Regions from separate parts of the Ancylobacter pratisalsi genome, predicted to be linked through region 1. Evidence: riboswitches for the same ligand, from Rfam matches in the RefSeq annotation. Region 1 holds a riboswitch; each other region holds the start of a gene.
What was found. A riboswitch is a leader RNA that binds a small molecule or an ion and turns the genes downstream of it on or off. The one in region 1 is predicted to bind thiamine pyrophosphate.
Positions count from the first base shown of each region.

Region 2: another riboswitch for thiamine pyrophosphate. It lies ahead of thiD (bifunctional hydroxymethylpyrimidine kinase/phosphomethylpyrimidine kinase); the one in region 1 lies ahead of thiO (glycine oxidase ThiO).
Region 3: another riboswitch for thiamine pyrophosphate. It lies ahead of thiC (phosphomethylpyrimidine synthase ThiC); the one in region 1 lies ahead of thiO (glycine oxidase ThiO).

Region 1 covers NZ_CP048630.1:902,916-908,715, forward strand. Annotated here, with positions in the region: gene G3A50_RS04470 (thiamine phosphate synthase) at 1-245, opposite strand, end outside; gene G3A50_RS04475 (thiazole synthase) at 265-1,095, opposite strand; gene thiS (sulfur carrier protein ThiS) at 1,097-1,294, opposite strand; gene thiO (glycine oxidase ThiO) at 1,272-2,285, opposite strand; TPP riboswitch at 2,333-2,454, opposite strand; gene G3A50_RS04490 (MHYT domain-containing protein) at 2,508-4,799, opposite strand; gene G3A50_RS04495 (phosphatase PAP2 family protein) at 5,182-5,800, shown strand, end outside.
Region 2 covers NZ_CP048630.1:3,866,853-3,872,652, forward strand. Annotated here, with positions in the region: gene G3A50_RS18105 (DMT family transporter) at 1-364, shown strand, start outside; gene G3A50_RS18110 (Lrp/AsnC ligand binding domain-containing protein) at 374-616, opposite strand; TPP riboswitch at 766-864, shown strand; gene thiD (bifunctional hydroxymethylpyrimidine kinase/phosphomethylpyrimidine kinase) at 924-1,742, shown strand; gene G3A50_RS18120 (MFS transporter) at 1,851-3,008, shown strand; gene dgcA (N-acetyl-D-Glu racemase DgcA) at 2,978-3,955, opposite strand; gene G3A50_RS18130 (MlaE family ABC transporter permease) at 4,232-5,380, shown strand; gene G3A50_RS18135 (ABC transporter ATP-binding protein) at 5,473-5,800, shown strand, end outside.
Region 3 covers NZ_CP048630.1:4,435,698-4,441,497, reverse strand. Annotated here, with positions in the region: gene wrbA (NAD(P)H:quinone oxidoreductase) at 1-438, opposite strand, end outside; tRNA gene G3A50_RS20680 (tRNA-Lys) at 677-752, shown strand; TPP riboswitch at 1,309-1,410, shown strand; gene thiC (phosphomethylpyrimidine synthase ThiC) at 1,468-3,288, shown strand; gene G3A50_RS20670 (efflux RND transporter permease subunit) at 3,350-5,800, opposite strand, start outside.

The sequences.
Region 1 (5,800 bases):
GCAAGGTCTTCCTGCCCCAGATGGACGAAGTCGCACCGCTCGTCGATGGCGAGGCGCCAATGGTCGTTCACCACCAGTTGGGCGCCATAGCGCTCACAGACATCCCGCGCTGCCGCGATCTCGCGGCGAAGCTGCGGCTCGTCCATATCCTTGGCGCGCAGCTGCACCAGCTTCACGCCCTGCGGCAACAGTCGCGGCAACCATGAGGTGCGGTCGACAATGAGATAGAACGGGTCGAGCTTCATGTCGCACCTGCCTGAAGGGTCAATCGCCGAGAACGGCCCGGCCCATGACCGGGGTCGAGGGTGCGGCCATGTCGCGGGCGTCGATAGGGTCGGCGATCACGGCCTCGCGGCCGGCCTCTATCGCACGGGCGAAGGCGCGCGCCATGCGCACCGGGTCGCCCGCCTTGGCCACCGCCGTGTTGAGCAACACGGCATCGTAGCCCATCTCCATCGCCGCCGCCGCGTGCGAAGGCAGGCCGATGCCCGCATCGACGACCAGCGGAACGCCGGGGAAATGCGCCCGCAGCGAACGCAGGCCGTAAGGGTTGTTGAGCCCCCGGCCCGATCCGATCGGCGCGCCCCAGGGCATCAGCACCTCGCAGCCGGCCGAGATCAGCTTCTCCGCCACCACCAGGTCCTCGGTCGTGTAGGGAAACACCTGGAACCCGTCGCGCGCGAGAATGCGTGCCGCCTCCACCAGCCCGAAGACGTCGGGCTGGAGCGTGTCGTCCTCGCCGATCACCTCCAGCTTGACCCAGGGCGTGTCGAACAGGTCGCGCGCCATTTCGGCGGTGGTCACGGCTTCCTTCACCGTCTTGCAGCCCGCCGTGTTGGGCAGCACCTTCACGCCGAGATCACGGATGATCTTCCAGAAGCTCTGCCCCGCCTTGGCCGCCCCGGACTCGCGGCGCAGCGAGACGGTGACGATCTCGGCGCCACTGGCGCGGATCGCGTCGGCGAGAATGGCGGGCGAGGGATATTGCGCCGTGCCCAGCAGCAGCCGCGAGGCCACCCGCGTGCCGTAGAAGTCCACGGCATCGGCAAGGCCGGCGGTTTCGAGACCGGCGGTGTTGGGTGTCAAGGCGTCCATCTCAGCCTCCCTGCATCGGAGCGAGTATTTCCACGCGGTCACCATCGGCGATCGGCGTCCCCGACCGCTTGACCGCGCGCACGACAGCGCCGTTCAGCGCCGTAGCAATGATGGCCTCTGCCAGGCCAAGTTCGCCGAGCAGTTCGGCGAGCGTGCCAGCCCCGGTGTCGGCCGGCTCACCATTCACGATGATCTTCATCCATGACCTCCGGGAAATGCGTCCCGTCGAACGCCAGTTCCGCCACCCGCCGCGCCAGCGCCGGCGCCAGCAGGTAGCCGTGGCGGTAGAAACCGTTGACGTAGATGGTCTTGCCGCGACGGCGGATGCGCGGAAGATTGTCCGGAAAGGCGGGCCGGACATCGGCGCCGATCTCGACGATCTCGGCCTCGCCGAAAGCCGGGTGCAGGGCGTAGACCGCCGACAGCAGTTCCAGCATCGAGCGCCCCGTCACCCGCCCGCGCTCGTCATTCTCGATCGAGGTGGCCCCGATCATGAAGTGCCCGTCGCCGCGCGGCACGATGTAGACCGGTATCCGCGGATGGAGCATGCGCACCGGCCGCTTCAGGGCGATCTCGGTGGAATAGAGCACCAGCATCTCGCCCTTCACACCGCGAAGGTCGGCCAGCTGGTCGCGGGCGGCGAGGCCACGACAGTCGATGACCACATCGCTCTGATCGGCCTGATCGTCCGCCTCATCGTACCCATCGGCCTCGTAGCGCATGTCGATGCCGAACTGGCCGGTGAGCTTGCGGGTCAGCGCGGCGAGCGCCTTGCGCGGCTCCAGATGCGCTTCGGTGGGGAAGAAAAGCCCCTGGTCGAAACGCCCTTCAAGATCCGGCTCCAGCGCGGCAAGGCGCTGGCCGTCGATCCATTCATAGTTCGTGGTACGGCGCGAAAACCGCCTGAGGTCTGGCAGGTCGCGCGGCTGGGCCAGCACCAGGCTGCCCTCGGTGGGCACATCCGGGACTTCGCGCCGCCAGTAATCCAGCGATTCAAGGCCCATCTCGGCCACCAGCGGCTCGGCGCTTTCGCGTTCGCACCACGGTGCCAGCATCCCGCCAGCATACCAGGAGCACCCCTGCCCCGACGCCGATTTGCGTTCAACGACAGTTACTTGTGCCCCGCGCAACGCCAAAGCATGGGCGCAGGTCAGGCCCGCCACGCCGGCACCAACCACTTTCACGCGCAGCGAATTGACGGCCCGGTCCGTCACCGCTCCGTCATGTGTTCCGTTAGAGGATGTCATGCAAGCCTCCCTCCGCCAGTTTCAACTGGATCAGGTTCAAAGGGTCGCCATGCCGCGCATATGCGCGTCGATGGCCTCTCAGCCTCCTGACGAGGCTCCCCTGGACAGGCTTGATATAGTCGTGGAGCCGACGATTGTCACCGTGCCGCGGGCATTATTCCCACGTCATCCGATACGGGATGGCAGGTTCACGACATTGTCCGGCGGACGGTGCGTCGCGGTGTCTATGGCGCGGTGCAAAGCCTCGCGGCCAAACGGTTTTCCAAGGCGCAGCACGCCCGCATTGGCATCCTGAGGCAGTTCGGCGTAGCCCGTGCCCAGAATGATCGGCAGGTTCGGCCGGCGCTCACGGATCGCCGCCGCCAGCTGGACCCCGGTCATGCCAGGCATGGCCTGATCGGTAAGCACGACGTCGAAATCGGCACCGGTATCGAGAACAGCCAGCGCCGCCTTGCCGGAGGACGCCTCGGTCACCCGATAGTTGAGGTCTTCCAGCATCGCCGACGTGGCGGAAAGGACAAGCGGATCGTCATCCACCACGAGAACGCGGGCCTGCCCTCCCTCCATGACTTTCGCCGACGCAGAATAAGCATCTGAACCCACAGACTTTTTCGCCGCAGCTTCAGCGAGGGGCAGGTAAATCGACGCCGTCGTCCCCTTCCCCGGCCGACTGCTGAGAACAAGCCGACCGCCGGACTGGGCCGCAAGGCCGTGCACCATGGCAAGGCCAAGGCCCGTCCCCTTGCCGACTCCCTTGGTCGTGAAGAACGGTTCGGCGGCGCGGTTCAGCGTGTCGTCATCCATGCCGGTGCCGGTATCGGTCACGCTGAGACAGAAATAGTGATTCGGGGGAAGCTCTTCCGAATCCGGTTCACCGTCGGCCACGATCACCTCCTCGCGCGCAGCGATGGTGATGGTTCCGCCATCAGGCATGGCATCGCGGGCGTTGACCGCGAGATTGAGCAGGGCCAGTTCGAGCTGGTTGGAATCGACCCGCGCGCGCGGCAGGCCAAGAGGAAAGCGGGTTTCGATCTGAATGCTCGGCCCGATTGACCGGCGCATCAGATCCGCCATCCCAAGCACGAGCTCGGGAACGTCGACAGGCTCGGGATTGAGGTCCTGGCGACGCGCGAAGGCCAGCATGCGCTGGGTTAGCGCGGCTCCGCGCTGGGCGGCCTGCATGGTGTTGTCGAGGAGCGCGATCAAGCGCGGCTCGTCCGGGGCGCGCTTGCGAGCCAATTCCAGATTGCCGACAATAACCGCGAGAAGATTGTTGAAGTCGTGGGCGATGCCGCCGGTCAGCCGGCCAATGGCCTCTAGCTTCTGAGCCTGGCGTAGCGCCTCCTCGGCCTGGCGTCGCTCGGTGACATTGATCAATCCGCACAACGTCTTGGTAAGCCGCCCCTCGCTGTCTCGTTCTGCAACGGCCGACAATATGCAGTCGAGCACACGGCCATCGCGCGCGATCAGCTTGTATTCAGCCTCGCGCAGTTCGCCCGTGTCGAGCAGCTGCGGCCAGTGCTCATCCGTGCGCCGGCGTGCGGAATCGACGGTCATGAAGTCCGTGAGCGGACGGCCGACAACTTCCTCTCGGCCATACCCCAGGAGATCGAGCCAACTGTCACTGACCTGCTCGATCCGCCCCTCGGCGTTGAGTGAATGCAGCGGCAGTGGGGTGCGGCGATAGAGGGTGCGGTAACGCTCCTCCCCCTCCCGCCAGAGGAGCGCCTCGCGCTCCATCAGGCGGCTGGACCGACGATCGTGAACGGCAGCCATCAACGCGGCGGCAAGGATGACAAAGGTAGCAGCGGTGACAGCGATAACGATGTCGATGTTGTCGATACCCGGATCTATGTCCGGTATCATTTCGTGTGAACTCACCGGCAACGTCGTGCCGAACATTGCCACGTAGTGCATGCCCGAGATGCCGATGCCGAGCGCCAATGAGCCCGCAACACGCTGCCGCAATGAATGGTGGCGAAACGCCAGCCAAACCGCCGCCGTCGACGCGGCGATCGCCACAAGCGTGGCGATGGCAACGAAACGCCAGTCGTTCGTGACCTCGCCATTCAGGCGCATGGCGGCCATGCCGGTGTAATGCATCGCGACGATGCCGAGCCCCATGAAGCAGCCGGCCGCCAGCACCGATCGACGGCTGACCTTCGACCGACTGGAAAGAGCCAGCGCGGCACCCGTGACGACAACAGCGATCGTGAATGAAAGGATGGTCAGCCCGATGTCGTAGGACACGGGCGCGTCGAGGTGGAGGGCGAGCATGGCCACGAAGTGCATGGCCCAGATCCCGCCGCCAAGCACAATAGCGGCTGTGGCCAGCCATCCCACTTTCGCGACGCTGCGGGCACGCGGAATGCGGCCTGCCAAATCGAGCGCCGTATAAGAGGCGGCAACGGCGATCAGAATCGACACCGCGACGAGCACTGGTTCATGTGAACCCATCACATCCATCGGCACGTGCGCGCAGCTCCCACAACTGATGCCTCAAGGGCATCCGGACGTCTTATCGCCTCCGATACCATGCTGCCGACATCCCCCGCACCCCGCCTAGGGGAGTGCACCGTCCGCCGCATATGATCCGCTCGTCGGCCCTCCAACGATGTCCCCTTGAAGCTCGATGAGAGGCAGGAACACCCCCTTAGGCCGAACTCACGGTTGATCAAATGATCGCGTCCAACTAGCGAAACTCGAGCCGATGGCCTTTGGTTCCAGAGCAGCGACAGCAAGTGCAGGGAAGGAAAGAGTTAGGATGCGTAAAGCAGCAAGGGCGTCTGGAAATGGCTCGCGAAAGTTCATCCCGGCATGGGCTGCCGCCGAGATCAGCGTGGTGCTCGCCCTGATCGGCGTGGCCGCCGGGCTTCTCATCTTCGCGCTCATTGCCGACGAGGTCGTCGAAGGCGAAACGCACGCCTTTGACGAGGCCATCCTGCTCGCCTTCCGCACTGCCGGCGACCCTGCCGATCCGGTCGGACCGCGCTGGCTCGAGATGGCCGTGAGGGACATCACCTCGCTTGGCAGCTCGACGGTTCTGATGCTGGTGACGCTCGCGGCGATCGGCTTCCTCGTTGCCGACCGCAAGCGAGCCACCGCCCTTTTCGTGTTCCTGGCCGTGGCGGGCGGGGTATTGCTGAGTTTCCTGCTCAAGATCGGATTCGATCGCCCACGGCCCGATCTCGTCGCTCACCTGGTGGACGTCCACACACTGAGCTTTCCCAGTGGCCACGCGATGGGTTCGGCCGTGACCTACCTGACCCTCGGCGTCCTCATCGTCCGCACCGACTACGAAAGACGCGTTAAAGCCTATGTGCTTGGCGTTGCTGTCGGATTGACGATATTGATTGGCATCAGCCGCATCTATCTCGGCGTTCACTGGCCCACCGATGTCCTCGCTGGATGGTGCGTCGGCGGCGCCTGGGCACTCCTGTGCTGGCTGATCGCGCTCA
Region 2 (5,800 bases), 1.7 Mb from region 1:
TTTCCAGGCCCTCGCCGCCGTGGCGGGGCTCGCGACGGCGGCCTGGGGCTGGGTGCTGCCGGACGCGGGAGATGCGCTGATGCTGCTCTCGATCGGTATTCTCGGCGGAATCGGGCAGATCCTGCTGACCGAGAGCTACCGCCACGCGCCAGCCTCGGTGGTCGCGCCCTTCACCTATTCGGCGATGCTGTGGTCGCTGCTGCTGGGCTTCATCCTGTTCAGCGAAATCCCGCCCTTGACGGTGCTGGCGGGCGCCGTGATCGTCATCGGCGCCGGGCTGTTCGTCATCTGGCGCGAGCAGAGGCTCGGCATCGAGCGCGCGAAAGCGATCGAGGCGGCGCCGCCGGCCGGACCCGCGGTCTAGCCGGCCGCGCTAGCTGGCGAAGGCCTTGAAGGTGATGATGGTGCGCGTGTCCTGAATTCCGGAGATGCGCTGCACCTTCTCGTTCACGAAGTGGCCGATATCGGTGCCTTCGGCGACATAGAACTTCACCAGGAGATCGAACTCGCCGGCGGTCGAGTAGATCTCGGAAGCGATCTCCGCATCGGCGATGGCGTTGGCCACTTCATAGGAGCGGCCAAGCTGGCATTTGATCTGGACGAAGAACGGGACCATCGCGGCTTCCAGGCACGTTTAAGGGAGCGCAACAGGAACAGAAGCGCGCGGCGCGCGCAAGCCCCGTGCCGGCATCGCGGGAAGGCCATGGCGCGGGCGCGGGTGCGCCTATCTTGCAAGCCGCCGAGGCTTCGCCTATGCCTCCGATAACGATCGCGTTGGGGTGCCGTAGAGGCTGAGAGGCAATCCTGCCAACCCACGAACCTGATCCGGGTCATGCCGGCGGAGGAAACGGGTCGCGCTCACCAGGCGGCGTGCCGCGGCAGTGGGCTGCTTCTCTTCCTCGCTTGTGTTGGGGGGCGTGCCGATGAGTGAAGCACAGGCGCAGAGCGCAATCGCGGTGACCATAGCCGGTTCGGATTCCGGCGGCGGGGCCGGCATTCAGGCGGATATCAAGACGTTTTCGGCACTCGGGGTCTACGGGGCCAGCGTGATCACGGCGCTGACCGCGCAGAACACGCTGGGCGTGACCGGTATTCATGACGTGCCGGCCGACTTCATCACCCAGCAGATGGAAGCGGTCTATTCCGATCTCGATGTCGGCGCGACCAAGATCGGCATGCTGTCGCGTCCGCAGGCCATCCTTGCCGTGGCGGCGGGGCTCGATCGTCACCAGGTGACCAATGTGGTGCTGGACCCGGTGATGGTGGCGGCATCCGGCGACCGGCTGCTGGTGGCTGAGGCGATCGCGACGCTGCGCGCCGAGCTGCTGCCGCGCGCCTCCATCATCACCCCGAACCTTCCCGAAGCGGCGGCATTGCTCGACGAGGCGATGGCGACGAATCTCGAGGAAGTGCATGCCCAGGCGGAACGGCTGCGCGCGCTTGGCGCCAAGGCGGTGCTGATCAAGGGCGGGCACAGCGAAGGGCCGGAAAGCGTCGACGTGTTGCTCGACGACGAGGGCTTCATGGAGTTCCGTGGCCCCCGGATCGTCACCGAGAATACCCATGGTACCGGCTGCACGCTGTCGTCGGCGATCGCGGCCGGGCTTGCCAAGGGCGAGGGGCTGCGCGCGGCGGTGCAGGCTGCCAAGCATTACCTTTCGCGGGCGCTGGCGCGTTCCGATGAGCTGCATATCGGCCACGGCCACGGGCCGGTTCATCACTTCCACGCCTGGTGGAGCTGACCCGGCAGGGCGGTTCGCACGCGGCCTGCCGGGCCGCTCGCGAGGCCGCTCGCCAGCGCGCTGCCGGACTGCTAACGAAGGGCTCCCGCGCCCTTTGAGTCGTCCATCGTGCCCGTTGTCGCGCCGCGCTATTCCATCGCCGTCGTCTATGCTGGGCTGTTCTTCGGCATTGGTGTCTATCTGCCCTTCTTTCCGGTCTGGCTGGCCGGGCGGGATTTCGATGCCAACATGATCGGGTTCGCCCTCGCGGTGCCGATGGCGGTGCGGCTTTTCACCATGCCTCTGGGTGGGTTGCTGGCGGACCGCACCGGGCGGCCGCGCGCGACGCTGATCCTATACGCGCTTGGGACGGCGCTCTGTTTCATCGGTGTCGCGCTGGCGCCGAATGCCGTGATCATGCTTGTCGCGCTCGGGCTCGCCGCCAGCTTCTGGCAGCCCAGCCTGCCGGTGCTCGACGCCTACACGATGGCCCGGCGCGCCGAGGGGCTGGTCGATTACGGCCGGGTGCGGCTGTGGGGGTCGCTGTCGTTCATTCTCGGCAATATCGCCGCCGGCCTCGCGCTGCGGGCGCTCTCGGCCGACACGCTGATCTGGATGATCGTCGGCGGCGGGCTGGTGTCGGCGCTGGCGGCCTACATGCTGCAGGAGAGCACGCTGCCGCCCCGGCCGGCATCGGCGGGCACGCCGGCGATGCCCACCGTCCTGAAGGTCGGCATAGCCGCCGCCGCGCTGGTGCAGGCGTCTCACGCGCTGCTCTACGCGTTCGGGTCGATCCGATGGCGGGAAGAGGGTCTGTCGGATACGGCGATCGGCCTTCTGTGGTCGGTGGGGGTGCTGGCGGAGGTGATCCTGTTCCGCTTCGGCACCCGCGTGACCGCGCGGATCGGACCGGAGCGCCTTTTGCTGTTGGGCGGGTTGGCCGGGCTGGTGCGTTTCGGCGCGATGGCGTTCGATCCGCCGGCCGCGGTGCTCCCGGTGCTGCAACTGCTCCACGCGGCCACTTTCGGCTGCACGTATCTTGGCACCGTCGAACTGGTGGCCCGCTTTGCCCCGCCCGGCCGGGGCGCCGCGATACAGGCTGTCGCCGCCTGGGGCATCGCGATCGCCATGACCGGCGCGACGCTGCTTTCCGGCCCGCTCTGGCAGGCGTTCGGGCCGCTCGCCTTCGTGTTTTCGGCGGCGCTGGCCGGCTGCGGCGCGGGGCTCGCGCTGCTGGCGTGGTCGGGATTGGCGGGTCAGCCCCAGAGCGCGGGCTCGGGAGGGTAGACCAGGCTGCCCTCGTAGCGCAGGGCGGGCGTGCGGTCGCGGGCGAGCAGCAGCGGCCCGTCGAGATCGACAAACCGGGCAAGTGGGGCGAGCAGCAGCGCCGGTGCCATCGCCAGCGAGGTGGCGACCATGCAGCCGACCATGATGTCGAGCCCGGCCGCGCGGGCCTCGCGGGCGAGCGCCAGTGCCTCGGTCAGCCCGCCGGTCTTGTCCAGCTTCACATTGATGGCGTCGTAGCGGCCGATGAGCTGGGGGAGCGTGTCGCGCCCATGCACGCTCTCGTCGGCGCAGACGGGAACCGGGCGCTCGATCTCGCCGAGAAGCGCGTCCGCGCCGGCGGGAAGCGGCTGCTCGACCAGTTCGACGCCGGCATCGGCGCAGGCCGCGAGGTTTTCGGCGAGATCACCGGGCGTCCAGCCCTCATTGGCGTCGACGATGAGCCTTGCCGTGGGCACGGCGGCGCGGATGGCGGACAGACGCGCTGGGTCGCCCGCGCTGCCCAGCTTGAGCTTGAGGAGCGAATGCCCGCAGCTGCGCGCGGCCTCCGCCATCGCTTCAGGGGCGTCGAGGCTGAGGGTGTAGGCGGTCACCACGGGAGCCGGGCCGGGGAGGCCGGCAAGGGCGTGAACCGGTCGGCCGGCATGCTTGGCCTCAAGGTCCCACAGCGCGCAGTCGAGCGCGTTCCGCGCCGCGCCGGGCGGCATCAGGCGCTGAAGCGCGCGCCGGTCGAGGCCGGCCGCGAGCGCGCCACCGACGGCCTCGATGGCGGCCACCACGCCTTCGGTGCTTTCTCCATAGCGGGCATAGGGCACGCATTCGCCGCGCCCCGTGAAATCGCCGTCGCGCAGCTCGGCAAGCACCACCACCGCCTCGGTCTTCGAGCCGCGCGCGATGGTGAAGCGTCCACGGATCGGAAAGCGCTCGATTGTGGTCTCAAGGACAGGCATGGCGGGGTCCGGGCAGGGCGTCTACGCGAATCACCTCGGCGGTGAACCGGCAGGATAACCGCGCCCCTCGCGCTCCGCCGTCACAGGGAAAGCACAGTCCCCGGCCGGACAGCCGGAATGAGCTACTATAATACCTCAATCCAGAGCTATCGCTCGACAGGACGGAAGACCTGCCGTTAAGAAGTCGGTAGGGGATTTCGCAAGCACCGGACGGGCTTAAGGGCTGAGTCCACGGTCTTTGCGGAGCCGGCATCGGACCAGGGAAAGGGCCGGATCTTGGGAGCAGCCGAAGCGCCGCTTCTGGCTACTGCGCGCAACGGACGCGAGCTTGTGTTCGTCGGCAACGGCCGATGGATCGCGACGCAGAGCCGTGCGCTCGAAGGCGCCGTTGAAGCCGGTCTCGCCGAATTGGCGGCGGGACAGGTGGAGAAGGCGCGCGTCGACTTGTCCGGGGTGCGGGCTCTCGACACGCTCGGTGCCGTCATGGCCGACCGGCTGGTGCGCGAGCTGGAAGCGGCGGGCGTCCAGTGCCAGCTGATCGGGCTTGAGCGCCGGTTCCAGCCGCTGATCGAGGAAATCGGGCGCGGCTGCCATCAGGTGCCGCCCCGGAAGAAGCCGGGCAGTGCCGTCGGCGACGGGTTGGAGACGATCGGCCATACCGTCGACCTGATGTACGACGACGCGCTGCGCTTTCTCTCCTTCGTCGGCTCCGTGATCACTTCCGTGCTGCGCGTGGTGGTTCGCCCGCACACCTTTCGCTGGACGTCGATGGTGTACCACCTCGAGCGGACCGGGCTGCGGGCGGTGCCGATCATCGCGCTGATCACCTTTCTGATCGGCTGCATCATCGCCCAGCAGGGCATCTTCCACTTCCGCAAATTCGGCGCGACGACCTATGTCGTGGACATGGTCGGCATCTTGACCCTGCGCGAGCTGGGCGTGCTGATAGTGTCGATCATGGTGGCCGGCCGCTCCGGCAGCGCGTTCACGGCCGAGCTCGGTTCGATGAAGATGCGCGAGGAGGTCGACGCGTTGCGCGTGATGGGCTTCGATCCGAATGAGGTGCTGGTGCTGCCGCGCCTGGTATCGCTGATCATCGCCGTGCCGCTGCTGACCTTCATCGGCAACATGTGCGCGCTGTTCGGCGGCGGTCTCGTGGCCTGGTTATATGGCGGCATCTCGCCGGACATCTTCCTCAACCGGCTGCGTGAGGCGATTGCGCTCAACACCTTCGAGGTCGGCATGATCAAGGCGCCGTTCATGGCGGCGATCATTGGCCTGATCGCGTGCATGGAAGGCATGAGGGTCGGCGGCAGTGCCGAATCGCTCGGGTCGCACACCACCTCTTCGGTGGTGAAGGCGATCTTTCTCGTCATCGTGGTGGACGGGCTGTTCGCCATGTTCTTCGCCGCGGTCGACATGTGAGGCGCCCGGTGAATTCTGGAACCACCACAGCGAACCTCGCCACTCCCCGCCCGGGCCGCAACCCGCCCGCCAGGGCGGCGGACGACGTCGTCATCAGCGTGCGCGATATCGTCGTGGGTTTCGGCGACAAGATCATTCTCAAGGGCCTCTCGCTCGACGTGATGCGTGGCGAGATCCTCGGCTTCGTCGGCGCCTCGGGCGGCGGCAAGTCGGTGCTGACCCGCACCATTCTCGGGCTGACGAGGAAGCGTTCCGGCACGGTCGACGTGTTCGGCCAGAACCTCGACACGCTGTCCTATATGCAGCGCCGCCAGCTTGAGCAGCGCTGGGGCGTGCTGTTCCAGCAGGGGGCGCTGTTCTCGTCGCTTTCCGTGCGGCAGAACATCCAGTTTCCGATGCGCGAATATCTCGACATGTCGC
Region 3 (5,800 bases), 1.1 Mb from region 1:
GAACGCGTAAGGCAGGCCGACCACGACCATGCCGTGATGGAGCAGGGTCGGAATGAAGCCGAGGATGGTGGATTCCTGTCCGCCATGCTGGGTGGCGGAGGCGGTGAACACCGAGCCGACCTTGCCGACCAGCCCGCCCGTGAACCACAGGCCGCCGGTCTGGTCGATGAAGCTGCGCATCTGGGAGGCGACGGTGCCGAAGCGGGTGGGGGCACCGAAGATGATCGCGTCGTAATCCTTCAGCTCGTCCACAGTGGCGACCGGCGCCTGCTGGTCCAGCTTGAAATGGTTCTGCTCGGCGGCTTCAACTGGAACGGTTTCGGGCACGCGCTTCACGACAACGTCGGCACCAGCCTCACGCGCACCTTCAGCGACCGCGTCGGCCATGATCTCGAGGTGACCATAGGTGGAGTAATAGAGAACGAGAACTTTAGCCATCGGATAAACTCCTTGCATCGCTGCGCGAACCGCAATGGCGATCCGCCGTATGTCGCGGCTGAAATTAGGGGGCGTAGAGCCGCCTGAGAAGCCGAATGCGTGACAGAGTGATCTTGCAGGAATGCAATACGGATATCATCGGGTTTTGACACCGTGCGGCGTGGCAACACGCGGCGGGACAACCTCGCGCGCGGCTTGCCATTGGCCGGCGAAACCCTTAAGCCCCGAGTGCGTGGGAGAGCCCGTAGCTCAGCTGGTAGAGCACGTGACTTTTAATCATGGGGTCTTGGGTTCGAATCCCAACGGGCTCACCACGCGTAACCCCTTGATCAATAATATAAAAACGCCTATTTTCCGCGTTTCGACAGGTAGAACGAGACGGGAACATGAGGCGGATTTGCGCCGTCTCAGGTCTCACGTGAGATCCACAGGAGCCCTTTGGCGCGCCGGCACCTTTGGCGGTGGTCGCGCCAACCTGTTGCCTTATGGCCCGGGATCCTGAACTTCCTTTGGATAAAATCTGTCTCCGTGATCGACGGACTTTGCTCATCTATCGAGGAAGATCCGCTCTCGGGTCCGCGCAACTCCCTTTTGGCCGGACCGGCCCGTCGCGCCGTTGTCATGTGACGCCCCTAAAAGAGCACTCGCATCACCTGACGATGACGACCACGGATGTACTGGCGTTGGTCGTTGAGGGGATCGGAAAGGCCGGGGAACCCCGGCCTTTTTTGTTTTCCGGCCCGTCGTTTCGCGTGCGCTGAAAGCTCGTCGTTCGAGGCGGGCCAGCCCACGATTTCTTCCCATTCCGATGCATGCCATCCGCGAACGGCCAGGTGCGGTTGACAGGACCGACCGAGTCGCCTTTGCTCACCGACGTCCGAGGGGTGCCCGATCAGGGCTGAGATGGCGAAGGCCAGACCCTTTGAACCTGATCCGGGTAATGCCGGCGAAGGGACGGGATGAACGCGGCAGAACGCGGCCGCCATTCTTAGCCTCATCGCGCCCGGATCTCCACGCAACGGAGGTCCAATGTCGACTACATCACTCATCAAGAGCCCCTCAGGGGTGTCCACCGGGCCGATCGGAGGCTCGCGCAAAGTCTATGCGTCGCCCCGCTCGCATTCCGAACTGCGGGTTCCCTTTCGCGAGATCGCGCTGAGCGATCCGGCCGAGCCGCCGGTTCGCGTCTACGACACGTCCGGCCCTTATGGCGAGGCTGATCCGGTGATCGACCTGCGCCTCGGGCTCGACACGCCGCGCGAGGCATGGATCCGGAAGCGCAGCTATTCAGCCATTGCCGGCCGTCCGACCCGCCCGGAAGACAATGGCCATGCGACCGGCGAGCGGCTGGTCGAGCCCTGTCCGGCGCGGCGCACGCTGCGCGCGGGCGCACCTGGGCAACGGGTGACGCAGCTGGAATTCGCCCGTGCGGGGATCATCACCGAGGAGATGGTCTATGTCGCGCACCGGGAGAATCTCGCTCGCGAGGAAGCCGTCGCCGATGCGGCGGACCGGCTGGGCGACGGGGAGAGCTTTGGCGCGGCGATCCCCGCCTTCGTGACCCCGGAATTCGTTCGCGACGAGATCGCGTGCGGTCGGGCCATCATTCCGGCGAACATCAACCATCTTGAGCTTGAGCCGATGGCGATCGGCCGGAATTTCCTGGTCAAGGTCAACGCGAATATCGGCAATTCCGCCGTCAGCTCCGGCGTGGCGGAGGAGGTGGAGAAGCTGGTCTGGGCGATCCGCTGGGGCGCCGATACCGTCATGGACCTTTCGACCGGCCGCAACATCCACAACATCCGGTCCTGGATCCTGCGGAACGCGCCGGTGCCCATCGGCACGGTGCCGATCTATCAGGCGTTGGAGAAGGTCGGCGGCGATCCGCTGAAGCTCGATTGGGAGGTCTTCAAGGACACGCTGATCGAGCAGGCCGAGCAGGGGGTCGACTACTTCACCATCCATGCCGGCGTGCGGCTCGCCTATGTGCCGCTCACGGCCGATCGTGTGACGGGCATCGTCTCGCGCGGCGGTTCGATCATGGCGCGCTGGTGCCTCGCCGGGCATCGTGAGAGCTTTTTGTACGAACGCTTCGACGAGATCTGCGACATCATGCGCCGCTACGATGTCTCGTTCTCGCTCGGTGACGGGCTGAGGCCGGGTTCGATCGCCGACGCCAATGACGTGGCGCAGTTCGCCGAACTGGAAACGCTGGGCGAACTGACCAAGGTGGCCTGGGACAAGGGCTGCCAGGTGATGATCGAAGGCCCGGGGCATGTTCCCATGCACAAGATCAAGGCCAACATGGATAAGCAGCTGCGCGAATGCGGGGAAGCGCCGTTCTATACGCTCGGTCCGCTCACGACGGATATCGCGCCGGGTTACGACCACATCACCTCCGGCATCGGCGCGGCGATGATCGGCTGGTTCGGTACGGCGATGCTCTGCTATGTGACGCCGAAGGAGCATCTGGGTCTGCCCGATCGTGAGGACGTCAAGACGGGCGTGATCACCTATCGCATCGCCGCCCATGCGGCGGATCTGGCCAAGGGGCACCCTGCTGCCCGCCTTCGCGACGACGCGCTGAGCCGGGCGCGGTTCGATTTCCGCTGGGAAGACCAGTTCAATCTGTCGCTGGATCCCGACACGGCCCGCGCCTACCACGACGCCACCCTGCCAAAGGACGCTCACAAGGTCGCGCATTTCTGCTCGATGTGCGGACCCAAATTCTGCTCGATGCAGATCACCCGCGAGCTTCGGCGCGATGCCGCGGCCTTGCAGGGAATGGCCGAGAAATCGCGTGAATTCGTCGCCTCGGGCGGCGCCATTTACGTTCCCGCCGGCGACTGACGATTGCGGCAGGCGGACACGGCGCGGTCATCCAGGACCGCGCCGTGTCTGGTGTTGCGGACTATTCCGCCGGATGGGCGAGGGCGGGCACCTCGCCATGTTGGCGCAGCGGCCGGTTGCCTGTGAGCCGGCGCAGCAGCACATAGAACACCGGCGTCAGGAACAGGCCGAAGAAGGTCACGCCGAGCATACCCGCAAAGACGGCGATACCCATGGCGTGGCGCATCTCGGCGCCTGCACCGGTGGACAGCACCAGAGGCAGCACGCCCATGATGAAGGCGAAGGACGTCATCAGGATCGGCCGCAGCCGCAACCGGCTTGCCTCGACAGCCGCCTCAACGGGATTGCGGCCGGCGAATTCGAGCTCACGCGCGAATTCCACGATCAGGATCGCGTTCTTCGCCGACAATCCAACCAGCACCACCAGGCCGATCTGGGTGAAGATGTTGTTGTCACCTCCGCCCAGCCACACACCAAACAGCGCCGCCAGCAGACCCATCGGAACGATCATGATGATCGCGATGGGCAGCGTGAGGCTCTCATACTGCGCGGCCAGCACCAGAAAGACGAGCAGCAGCGCGAGCGGGAACACGAGCGTCGCCGAACTGCCGGCCAGGATCTCCTGATAGGTCAGATCCGTCCACTCGAAGTCGAAGCCGGGTGGAAGGACTTCGGCCGCAATGCGCTTGGCCGCATCCTGCGCCTGTCCCGACGAGTAGCCGGGCGCCGGCGAGGCGTTGATGTCTGCGGTCAGGAAGCCGTTATAGCGCATCGCCCGCTCCGGCCCGGCGGTCGTTTCCACCTTCAGCAGCGCCGAGAGCGGAATCATCTCGCCACTGTCGGAGCGCACCTTCAGCTGACCGATATCCTCCGACTTGGAACGATACGGTGCGTCCGCCTGCACACGCACGGAGTAGGTGCGGCCGAATTTATTGAAATCGTTCACATAAAGCGAGCCGAGATAGACCTGAAGCGTCTCGAACACGGAGCTGATGGGCACGCCGAGCTGGCGGGCCTTGGTGCGGTCGACATTGGCGAAGAGCTGCGGGACGTTGATCTGGAAGGTCGAGAACTGACCCACCAGCTCGGGCGCCTGCATCGCCTTGGCCATGAAAGCGTTGGTGACGTCCGCCAGCGCCTCATAGCCACGGCCCGCGCGATCCTCCAGCTGCAGCTTGAAGCCACCGACGACGCCGAGGCCCTGTACCGGCGGGGGCGGGAACATGGCGATGAAGGCGTCCTTGATCGCCCCATACTTCTGGTTCAGCGACATCGCGATGGCGCCAGCCGAAAGTTCCGGCGTGGTGCGCTCCTCGAAGGGTTTCAGCACCGAGAACACGATGCCGGCGTTCGAGGAATTGGAGAATCCGGCGATCGACAGGCCCGGAAAGGCGACGGCGCTGGCTACGCCCGGCTCCGCGAGCGTGATTTCTGTCATGCGACGGATGACGTCTTCGGTGCGGTCCAGAGTGGCGCCATCGGGCAGTTGGGCGAAGCCGACCAGATACTGCTTGTCCTGCGCCGGCACGAACCCCGCGGGCACGGCCTGAAACAGCCACCAGGTGGCGCCGAGCATCACGGCATAGAACACTATCACGACGCTCTTGACCGTCAGCACACCCCGCACGCCGCGTCCATAGCCGTGCGAGCCGCGCGCGAACGCCCAGTTGAAGCCACGGAAGAACCAGCCGAACAGGGCGTTGATGATGCGCTGCAGCCGGTCCGGTTCGGCATGGTGTCCCTTCAGAAGCAGCGCGGCGAGGGCGGGGGACAGTGTCAGTGAATTGATCGCCGAGATCACGGTCGAGATCGCGACCGTGAGAGCGAACTGACGGTAGAACTGGCCCGACAGGCCGGTGATGAAGGCCAGCGGCACGAACACGGCCACAAGGACCAGCGCGATGGCGATGATCGGCCCCGACACCTCGCTCATCGCCTGATAGGCGGCAGCGCGCGGGGTCAGACCATTCTCGATATTCCGCTCGACATTCTCGACCACCACGATGGCGTCGTCGACCACGATGCCGATCGCCAGCACGAGCCCGAACAGGCTCAACGCGTTGATCGAAAAGCCGAAGACATACATCACCGCGAATGTGCCCACGATCGACACCGGCACCGCCAGCAACGGGATGATCGAGGCCCGCCACGTCTGCAGGAACACCACCACCACGATGACGACGAGCAGCACGGCCTCGAACAGCGTGTGAACCACGGCCTCGATCGAGGCATCGACGAAGCGCGTCGTGTCATAGACGATGTCGTAGTCGACGCCTTCCGGCATCGTCTTCTTGACCTCCTCCATGGTCGCGCGAACGTTTCGGGCGATTTCCAGTGCGTTGGAGCCCGGCGCCTGGAAAACGCCGATGCCGACCGCCGGCTTGTTGTCGAGCAGCGAGCGGAGCGCGTAGTCGGCGGCGCCCAGTTCGATGCGTGCGACATCGCGCAGCCTCACGATCTGGCCGTCGGCGCCGGACTTCACAACGATGTTGCCGAACTCGTCCTCGGTTTC